3 regions of the Agathobaculum ammoniilyticum genome follow, and region 1 is predicted to be linked to each of the others. Evidence: predicted binding sites of a transcription regulator. Region 1 holds the regulator's gene; each other region holds the start of a gene.
The links. Region 1 encodes LexA, which represses DNA repair genes until DNA is damaged. Its sites were predicted from a motif close to CNAACANNTGTTNG; they were not measured.
Positions count from the first base shown of each region.

Region 1 (3,258 bases):
CCGCGCGCGCCGCGCAGCAGCGCGGAGGCGGCCGTGTCCGCAGCCTTTGCCAGCGTCGGCTCCTCCAGCTTGTCCAGCTCGGTCATGGCGGACGCCATGGTCATGGACATATTGGTGCCTGTATCGCCGTCCGGTACGGGGAACACATTCAGTTCATTGGCGCGCTCCTTGTTTTCCGCAATGGCGAGCGCGCCCTCGATCACCATGGATTTGAAAAGCGCGCCGTCTATTTTCTGATCTGCCATATGCATACTCTCCCTAATCTCTGTTTTCAGACCGCGTCCGCGCCCCGCGAACGGCGGCGGTATGGGGATACAGGGGTCTGCACCCCCTGCTTATCAGTCCGCGCGAATGCTCTCCACATAAACGTCCACGTTTTTTACGTCTACACCGGTCAGACGCTCCACATGGTAGCGCACCTCGCCGATGATCGAGCGGCACACGGTCGCGATGTTCACCCCGTGTTCCACCGCGATGTGCAGGTCGATATCGACGCCGCCGTCCGGTGCCTCGGCCACCTTAACGCCGCGGGACTGGTTCTCCCGTCCGAGCAGGTGCGCCAGTCCGTCCGACATCGAGCGGATGGTCATGCCCTTCACTCCAAAACAGGAGGAAGCCGCATAGCCCGCGATGCCGGCCAGCACTTCGTTTGTGATTTCGATATATCCAAGATCAGTCTTGATCGTCATAGAAAACCCTCCCTGTGATTGGTTGGCTGTCTGGTTACTTATCTTATATTTTATATCAAATGCCCTGTAAATACAAGCAAAATGCGGAAAGCATGTCATGAATCTATAAATTTCCGGCAACAATAGAAACAAATGTTTGCTTTTCCCGCCATAATACGGTATAATGAAGAAAATGCGAACGTATGTTCCTTTCAGGCAAGGTGTGAAGGAGTGCAGACCCCATGAAAAAAATTTCCCCAAAACAGCAGCGCATCCTCGATTATATCAGCGAATTCTCCCTGGAGCATGGCTACCCGCCCTCCGTGCGAGAGATCTGCGCTGAAATGGACCTGCGTTCCCCCTCGACCGTACACGCGCATCTGAAAAAGCTGCAGGAGGCGGGCTATCTCGAGCCGAGCGAACATAAATCCCGCGCGCTGACGCCGGTCAGCGGCCCGTCCATGGTGCCGCGCGTCCCCATCCTCGGGCGGGTAACGGCCGGCCTGCCCATCCTTGCGGTGGAGGAGCATATCGGATACGTCCCGTTCGAGCCGGCGGCCGGCGGCGGGGAATACTATGCCCTGCGCATCCGCGGCGATTCCATGACCGGCGCCGGCATCCTGGACGGCGACCTCGTCATCGTCCGGCAGGACGCGCAGGCTCGCAGCGGCGATATCGTCATCGCCCTGCTGGAGGACGAGGCCACCTGCAAAACGCTGAACCTCACGCAGGACGGCGTATGGCTGATGCCGGAAAATCCGGCCTACCCGCCTATCAACGGTACGGGCTGCCAGATCCTCGGCGTGGTCAAAGCGGTCTATCGGGAATATTAAGGAGCGACGCCTATGCCGGCACTGGACGACAGCATCCAATTCGTCAAGGGCATCGGCCCGAAAAAGGCGAAGCTGTTTGAAAAACTGCACATCCGCACCCTGCGCGACGCGCTTGAGACCTATCCGCGCGACTATGAGGACCGCACCCGCATCACCCGCATCGCGGATATCGGCGCGGAGGACAAATACACCGTCCGCGCGGTCGTGGGTACCGAACCCAAGCTCAGCCGCATCCGCAAGGGGCTGACGCTGGTCAAATGCACGATTTTTGACGAGTCCGGCTTACTGCACGTCACCTGGTTCAACAACCCTTACGCCGCCGCGCTGGTGCGCGCGGGGCAGGAATATGTGTTTTACGGCCGCATACAGGGCTTTGGCCGCGCGCGGACGCTCATTTCGCCCCAGTCCGAAAAGGTCGCGCCGGACGCGGACCACCCAGGCCGCATCGTGCCGGTCTATCCGCTGACCGCGGGGCTGACCCAGCGCGACCTGGAGCGCGTGACCGAAGCCGCGCTCGCCGCCGTGCCGGGCGACTGGCCCGACCCGCTGCCCGAGGTGCTGCGCGCCAAATACCGCCTGCCGGACGCGGCCGACGCGCTGGCCGCCATCCACCGCCCACAGACAGCGGACGAAGTTGCCGAGGCGCGCCGCCGCATGGTGTTCGAGGAGCTGTTCCTGCTGTGCTGCGGCCTGCAGCAGCTCAAGGAGCGCCGCCGCGCCGATTCCGGCATCCTTTTCGCGCAGAGCGGGCTGGACGCCTATCTGGACGCGCTGCCTTTCGCCCCCACGGGCGCGCAGCGCCGCGCGATCGGGGAGGTCGCGGCGGACTGCGCCTCCGGCAGGCCGATGAACCGGCTGGTGCAGGGCGACGTCGGCTCGGGCAAGACGGTCGTGGCGGCAGCGCTGTGCGCGCTGGCCGCGCAGAACGGCTGGCAGGCCGCTTTCATGGCGCCGACCGAGATCCTCGCCGTCCAGCACGCGGAAACGCTCGCCCCCCTGCTGGGCCGGCTGGGCATTTCCTGCACCCTGCTCACCGGCTCGATGACCGCGGCGCAGAAGCGGTCCGCGCTCGCCGCAATCGAAACCGGCGCGGCGCAGGTCGTGGTCGGCACGCACGCGCTCATCCAGCAGGGCGTGGCCTTTCACCGGCTGGGCGCGGTCATTGCGGACGAGCAGCACCGCTTCGGCGTGGCACAGCGCGCCGCGCTTTCGGCCAAGGGGGGGGAAACGCCGCATGTGCTGGTCATGTCAGCTACGCCCATTCCGCGCACGCTCGCGCTCATTCTGTACGGCGACTTGGACGTATCCGTGCTGGACGAGTTGCCGCCCGGCCGCAGTCCGGTCGAGACCTACGCGGTGGGAGAAAATATGCGCCGGCGCATCACCGCCTTTATCGACAAGCAGATTGCGGCAGGCGGGCAGGCCTACGTCGTCTGCCCGCTGGTCGAGGAGGGCGAATTAAACCTCAAAAGCGCGGAGCAGCACGCAAAGGACCTGCAGGCCGCCCTGCCGCACCGCCGCGTTGCCGTGCTGCACGGCCGCATGAAAAACGCGGACAAGGAGCAGGTGATGCGCGATTTCGCCGCGCGGCAGTATGATATCCTGGTCGCCACGACCGTGATCGAGGTCGGCGTAGACGTGCCGAACGCCAACCTGATGGTAGTGGAGGACGCGGACCGCTTCGGCCTGTCCCAGCTCCACCAGCTCCGCGGGCGGGTCGGGCGCGGGCCGCGGCAGTCCTACTGCGTGTTTTTCGG
Region 1 covers NZ_JAOQJE010000002.1:189,798-193,055, reverse strand. Annotated here, with positions in the region: gene OCV66_RS03445 (DAK2 domain-containing protein) at 1-245, opposite strand, end outside; gene OCV66_RS03440 (Asp23/Gls24 family envelope stress response protein) at 339-689, opposite strand; gene lexA (transcriptional repressor LexA) at 911-1,501, shown strand; gene recG (ATP-dependent DNA helicase RecG) at 1,514-3,258, shown strand, end outside.

Region 2 (3,258 bases), 110 kb from region 1:
GTCCAGCAGGCCGCGTTCCAGCAGCCAAGCGACCGCGTACTCCGCTGCCTGTTCGTCGTGGCCCTTGTCGAGCAGCTTGTCCCGCAGCATGCTGGCGCTCAGCGCGCGGTATGAGAGCTGCCTCGCCGCCGCGTCCAGCGCCGCGTGGTATTTATCCCCGTTCATTCTTCATCCAGGTCGTCAAAATCGTCCGCGTCGATGGACACGGCCCGCGAAGCGCCGGCCTTGGGTGCGGCGGGCTTGGCCGCAGGCGCCGCTACGGACGCCGGACGGGCCGCCGCGGTCTGATGCGCCTTCTGCCGCTCCTCCTCAACTTTTTCCATGATCTGCTTCTGCACATCGTCCGCAAGCTCGGGATGGTCCTTGAAATACTGCTTGGCCGCGTCGCGCCCCTGTCCCAGGCGCATTTCGCCCAGCGAGAACCACGCGCCCGACTTGCCCACAATGCCGTATTTGACGCCCAGATCGACCAGCTCGCTTGTGCGCGAGATGCCCTCGCCGTACATGATGTCGAACTCGGCCTCCTTGAACGGCGGCGCGACCTTGTTCTTGACCACCTTGCAGCGGGTGTGGCTGCCGATATTCTCCGCGCCGGACTTGATATGCTCGGTACGGCGCACGTCGATACGCACGGAGGCGTAGAATTTGAGCGCGCGGCCGCCGGTCGTGACCTCCGGACTGCCATAGATCACGCCCACCTTTTCACGAAGCTGGTTGATAAAAATAGCTACGCACTGGCTCTTGGCGATCGAGCCGGCCAGCTTGCGCATGGCCTGGCTCATCATGCGGGCGTGCAGGCCGACGAACGAATCGCCCATTTCTCCCTCGATCTCGGCGCGCGGGGTGAGCGCGGCGACCGAGTCGATGACCACAATATCAATTGCGCCCGAACGCACGAGCGCCTCCGCGATATCAAGCCCCTGCTCGCCGGTATCCGGCTGGGAAACCAGCAGGCTGTCGATATCCACGCCCAGCGCCTTGGCGTATATGGGGTCGAGCGCATGCTCCGCGTCGATGAACGCGGCGGTGCCGCCCAGCTTCTGCGCCTCGGCCACGCAGTGCAGCGCAACCGTGGTCTTGCCGGAGGATTCCGGCCCGTAGATCTCCACGATGCGGCCGCGCGGCAGGCCGCCGATGCCCAGCGCGAGATCCAGCCCGATCGAGCCGGTCGGGATATGGTCTACCTGCATGCCGGCGTTCTCGCCGAGACGCATGACCGAACCCTTGCCGAACTGCTTTTCGATCTGACCGAGCGCCGCGGCGAGCGCTTTCTTTTTATCGGCCGCGGGCGCGACCGGTTCGAGCTGTTTTTTGGTAGCCATAAAGAGCCTCCTGCTTGTTTGTTGATTCCTGCATCCATTATACCAGTGGCAAAAAATAAAAGCAAGAAAAATCGAAAATTTGTTCGATGTTTTCCTGCTTTTTATTTTTCACTTTCGTCTGTGGACGGCGCGGCGGCCTGCGCGCCGCGTTCGATCTGTTCGCTGAGCGGTACATATTCCGGAGGCTTTTCCCCCGTTTCATTCCAGCAGGGTGTTGTACCCATACACAATGCGCGGCACCCCGGAAAGGTCCTCCGTGATGCCGATGCCGGCAAAACGGTTATCCTCCAGGATGGCGGCGACCTGCGTCGCCTGCCGGTAGCCGCACTCGAACAGGATGACGCCACCCGGCACGAGCAGCTCCCCCCACTTGGCGCAGATCGAACGGTAAAAATCCAGCCCGTCCTCCCCGCCGAACAGCGCTTCGTGCGGCTCGTAATCCGCGACGCTCGGCTCGAGCGCGCGCATCTCCGCGCGGGTGACGTAGGGCGGATTGGAAACCAGAATGTCAAACTGCCCCATATTGTTCGGCGGGCGGAAGCGCACGTCCGCCTTGAGCGCGACATACCGGCTCTGCACCCCCAGCCGACGGGCGTTTTCCCGCGTAACGCGCAGCGCGCCCTCGGAAATATCCACACCCGCGACGCGCGCGTCCTCCACCTCATGCGCGGCGGCGATGCCGATGCAGCCCGAACCGCAGCACAGGTCGAGGATGCGCGGCGAAACCCGCTGCCGCGCCTGTCCGATGACCAACTCGCACAGACGCTCGGTATCCGAGCGCGGGATCAGCACCGAGCGGTCGATCTGGAACGTCAGCCCATAAAAATCCCATTCGCCGAGTATGTATGCAAGCGGTTCGCCGTCCAGACAGCGGTCGCAAAGCAGATGCGCATAGTCCACCGTCGCGTCGTCCAGATAGACATGACCCCAGTCGGCTGTTTTGTTTTTATCCGCCTTGCAGGCGTATGCCGTTATCTCGCGCGCGGAAAGAGAAGGCTGCGGATCGTCCGCCTCCTTCAAGCGCTTGAACAGCTCCATATATACGTCGTTGATGGTCTTGGTCAAGGCTTGGCCCACCCCCTAAATGTGTTTTACGCATGCCGCAGGGCGCGCGGCGGCTTTCCATACAGCGATATGGACGCCTATTCACCAGTTGTCCGATCCGTCCTCCGGAATGACCGCCTTCATGCCGGTGATCGCCACCTCAATCATGGAATCGTCCGGCTCGAACACGGTCAGGTGCTGGATCATCAGGCCAGGCCAGCGCAGCGCACGGGAAAGCACGCTCTCCGAACGGCCGGCGTAGCGGTTGAACTCATAGCTGATGCCCACCACGAGCGGCAGCAGGACCAGATGCGCCAGCATGCGCAGAAACGGGTTGGTGATATCCACGATGGAAAACACGATGGACGAAACAATCGTCGCAATAATAATCAACACGAACATAAAGCTGGTGCCGCAGCGCGGATGGTATTTGTTCTGGCGGCGGACGTTCTCCACGGTCAGTTCCTCGCCCGCCTCGTAGCAGAAAATGGTCTTGTGCTCCGCGCCGTGGTATTCGAACGTGCGGCGGATGTCCTTCATGTGCGACACCGACCACATGAACAGCAGGAAGATCACCACGCGCACCGCGCCCTCCAATACGTTGCGGGCGAGTACGCCCCAGCCCTCCGGCACAAAGCCGCCGAGGAAGCTCGGCAGCAGCAGGAACAGCGCGACCGGCAGCGCGATGCCGATTACGGTCGAAATACCGAGGATCAGCCGGTTCAGACCCTCGGAGCCGAATTTATTTTCCAGCCAGATCTCGAATTTGGAGGGCGGCGCGTCCACCTCCTCGTCCTCAAAGAACGAGGCCGAATAGTTGATTGCCTGGATGCCGTCTTTCATGGCCATGAACAGGCCGTAGGCGCCGCGCAGCACCGGCAGCTTCCAGAAC
Region 2 covers NZ_JAOQJE010000002.1:78,053-81,310, reverse strand. Annotated here, with positions in the region: gene OCV66_RS02950 (regulatory protein RecX) at 1-165, opposite strand, end outside; gene recA (recombinase RecA) at 162-1,322, opposite strand; gene prmC (peptide chain release factor N(5)-glutamine methyltransferase) at 1,521-2,387, opposite strand; gene OCV66_RS02935 (DUF1385 domain-containing protein) at 2,469-3,258, opposite strand, start outside.
Region 2: the regulator LexA is predicted to act here: its motif matches at 1,395-1,408, upstream of recA (recombinase RecA).

Region 3 (3,258 bases), on a different contig from region 1:
ACCGGCTCGAAAAAGGTCGATATACTATGAAAAGGGAGAAAAATAAAAGATTTTGAGGTGCCAGTATGAAAAAGTTTATTGAGGAATTCAAGTCCTTCGCGCTGCGCGGCAACGTGATGGATATGGCGATCGGTGTTATCATCGGCGGCGCGTTCACCAGCATTGTGACCTCGCTGACCGATAACCTGATTAACCCGCTCCTCGGCTTGGCGGGCAACACCGACCTGAGCGCGTTCACACTGCAGATTGCGGGAATCGAACTCAAGTACGGCGCGTTCCTGACCTCGGTCATCAATTTCCTGATTATGGCGTTCGTGCTGTTCTGCATGCTCAAGGCGGTCAACAAGCTGACCAGCCTGGGAAGAAAGCCGGACGCGCCCGCCGCCCCGACGACCAAGAAATGCCCGTATTGCTGCAGCGATATCCCGATCGCGGCGACCAAATGCGCGCACTGCGCCTCTGAGTTGCCCCGTGAGGAGTAAGCGCCGACCCCATCCGGAAAAAGGCCCGCAGGGCCTTTTTCTTTTTTGCCCGTTACGGTTCGTGCTCGCCTAGCAGCAGGCGCAGCGTCATGGCCGCCTGGTGCGCCGCGCAGACTGCGACACGCGGCGCCATCAGCCCCAGCCCGTCGGATACATCGCTCATTCCGTCCCCGCAGAGGTACAGGCGGCCGAACCGCCGTTCCGTGCGGATGGCGTTGGCCGAGCCGAAGCCTGCCATGCCGCTGCCGGAGACGATAGGGGTTTTCGGCTGCTGTTCGAGCAGCGTTTCGATCAGCATGGCTTTCTGGTCGGGGCGGTCGAACGCCTCGCATACCACGTCGCAGCCCGCGAACAGACGGGCGGCGTTTGCCGGAATGATGCGCTCGGTATACGTTTCGTAATTTAAGTATGGATTGATTGCCTCTAGTTGTTCCAGGAGGGCGAGTGTTTTGGGGATGCCGATGTCTTTCATGGTATAGTGCTGGCGGTTGAGGTTGGTCACATCGACCACGTCGAAATCGACAAGCACTAGCCGGCCGACCCCGAGCCGCGCGAGCGATACGGCGATATGGGAGCCGAGTCCGCCCAGCCCCGCGATGCCGACCGCGGCGCGGTCGAGCTGCGCCTGAACAGCGGCGCCGTGCCGGCCGGAGAGCGCGTCGTGCAGCTCTTTCTGTGTTAAAACCATCGTATTCAGCCTCCGCCCACGAACTGTACGATCTCGACCGTGTCGGCGTCGCACAGCGTCTCCTCTGCAAAGCGGCTGCGCGGGATGATATGCCCGTTCTTTTCCACCGCCACGCGCTGCGGGTCAAGGCCGCGCGACTGCACAAGGGCCTGCACGGTCAGTAACGCAGGGCAGGGCTGTGTTTGTCCGTTTACTTTCATCAAAATACCCCCTCTTTTCCGCAAGAAAAAATGCCTCGGTTTCACCATGCGGTAAAACCGGGGCATTTGAATGTTCTGCGATGCGACAGCTTCCCTACGATGGTGTTAACCAACAGGTTCAAAAGGTTAGGCTCTCGCCCTCTCAGCCGCTCATCACGGCACCCTTGCTTGCAAACTCAGTATAGACCTGATCGGATACGGTTGTCAAGACGGAATTTTCACGGTATAATAAAAGAAACAAATGTTCGGTGGGAGGGGATGCTGTGGAACGCACGATCCTGCACTGTGACTGTAACGCGTTTTATGTCTCGGTGGAGACGCTGCTCGACCCCACGCTGGCCGAAGGGCCGAGCGCGGTCTGCGGCGATCCGGAAAGCCGGCGCGGCATCATCCTTGCAAAAAATGAGAAAGCGAAAGCGTTCGGTGTACAAACGGCCGAGACCATCTGGCAGGCCAGGCGTAAGTGTCCAGACTTACGCCTGGTCGCGCCGCACCGGTCGGAGTATGTCAAATATTCACGCCGGTGCAACGAGTTGTACCTACAGTATACCGATCTGGTTGACCCGTTCGGTATTGATGAATCCTTTCTGGATGTAACCGGAACGGCACATCTGTTCGGCACGGGGGAGCAGATCGCGGACGAGCTGCGCCGCCGCATGCGCGTGGAGGTAGGGCTGACGATCTCGGTGGGCGTGTCGTTCAACCGCGCGTTCGCCAAGCTGGGCAGCGATTACAAAAAGCCGGACGGGACAACCGTGTTTTCGCGCGGGAATTACAAGGACAAGGTCTGGCCGTTGCCGGTCAGCGCGCTGCTGTATGTGGGTCGGCATGCGCTGGATAAGCTCAGCCGCCTGGGCGTGTATACCATAGGCGATCTGGCCGTGTGCGACCCTGCGTTCCTGCACGGCGTTTTCGGGAAAATGGGCGACACCCTGCTGTGCTACGCCCGCGGGGAGGACGACGAGCCGGTGCGCCCGTTTTACGAGGAGCGCGAGGTCAAATCCGTGGGGAACAGCATGACATTCGCGCATAATCTGGTGGGCGAGGACGAATGCCGGATGGGGCTGACCGCACTGTGCGACAATGTCGGCCGCCGCTTGCGGCGGCATGGGCTGGTGTGCCAGACCGTGCAGCTCGGCATCCGCGATCCGGAATTCCGCAACCGCTCGCGGCAGGTCACGCTGGAACGCCCGACCAATTCCACGCGCGCGCTGATCGATATTTCCATGGCCCTGTTGCGCGCGCACTGGCAGATCGGCAGGCCGATCCGGATGCTGTCGGTCACGGCGGCGAACCTGCTGCCCGAAGCGCAGTCGTGCGAGCAGCTTTCCCTGTTTGACGCAGCGGAAGCGCGGCAGGCGCGCGAAAAGCAGCGCCGGCTGGACCGGACGGTGGATGCACTGCGGGAGCGGTTCGGAGACCAGTCGGTGGTGTTCGCCCACTCGGTAAAGAAAGAGGATAAGGAAAAAGAAGAAAATAAGCCCTGACAGTATCAGGGCTTATTGCTTCAGCGGCCGTCCCAGGCCTGACGCAGAAGCGCGGCGGCTTCGTCGATCTGGCGCTCGGTCAGGCCGGCGTAGCCGAGCACCAGCGTGGCCCGCGGCGGCTTGACCGGCGGCGTGTAATAGGCGGACAGACCGTAGACCCGCACCCCGACCGCGCGTGCCCGGTTGATCAGCTCGCCTTCCAGCATGCCGCTGCGCATATGCAGCAGCAGGTGCAGTCCGGCTTCGGAGCGCGAAACCTCGTGCGGCAGGCCGGCCAGCTCCCGGTCGAGCGCGGCCATGAGCGCGTCGCGCCGCGCTTGGTACACCTTGCGGCTGCGGCTGATATGCCGTTCGAAGCCCCCCGTGCGCATAAACGCGGCGAGCGTATGCTGGTCAAAGCT
Region 3 covers NZ_JAOQJE010000008.1:28,619-31,876, forward strand. Annotated here, with positions in the region: gene mscL (large conductance mechanosensitive channel protein MscL) at 66-482, shown strand; gene thiF (sulfur carrier protein ThiS adenylyltransferase ThiF) at 535-1,170, opposite strand; gene thiS (sulfur carrier protein ThiS) at 1,176-1,370, opposite strand; TPP riboswitch at 1,444-1,546, opposite strand; gene dinB (DNA polymerase IV) at 1,634-2,857, shown strand; gene pdxR (MocR-like pyridoxine biosynthesis transcription factor PdxR) at 2,878-3,258, opposite strand, start outside.
Region 3: the regulator LexA is predicted to act here: its motif matches at 1,605-1,618, upstream of dinB (DNA polymerase IV).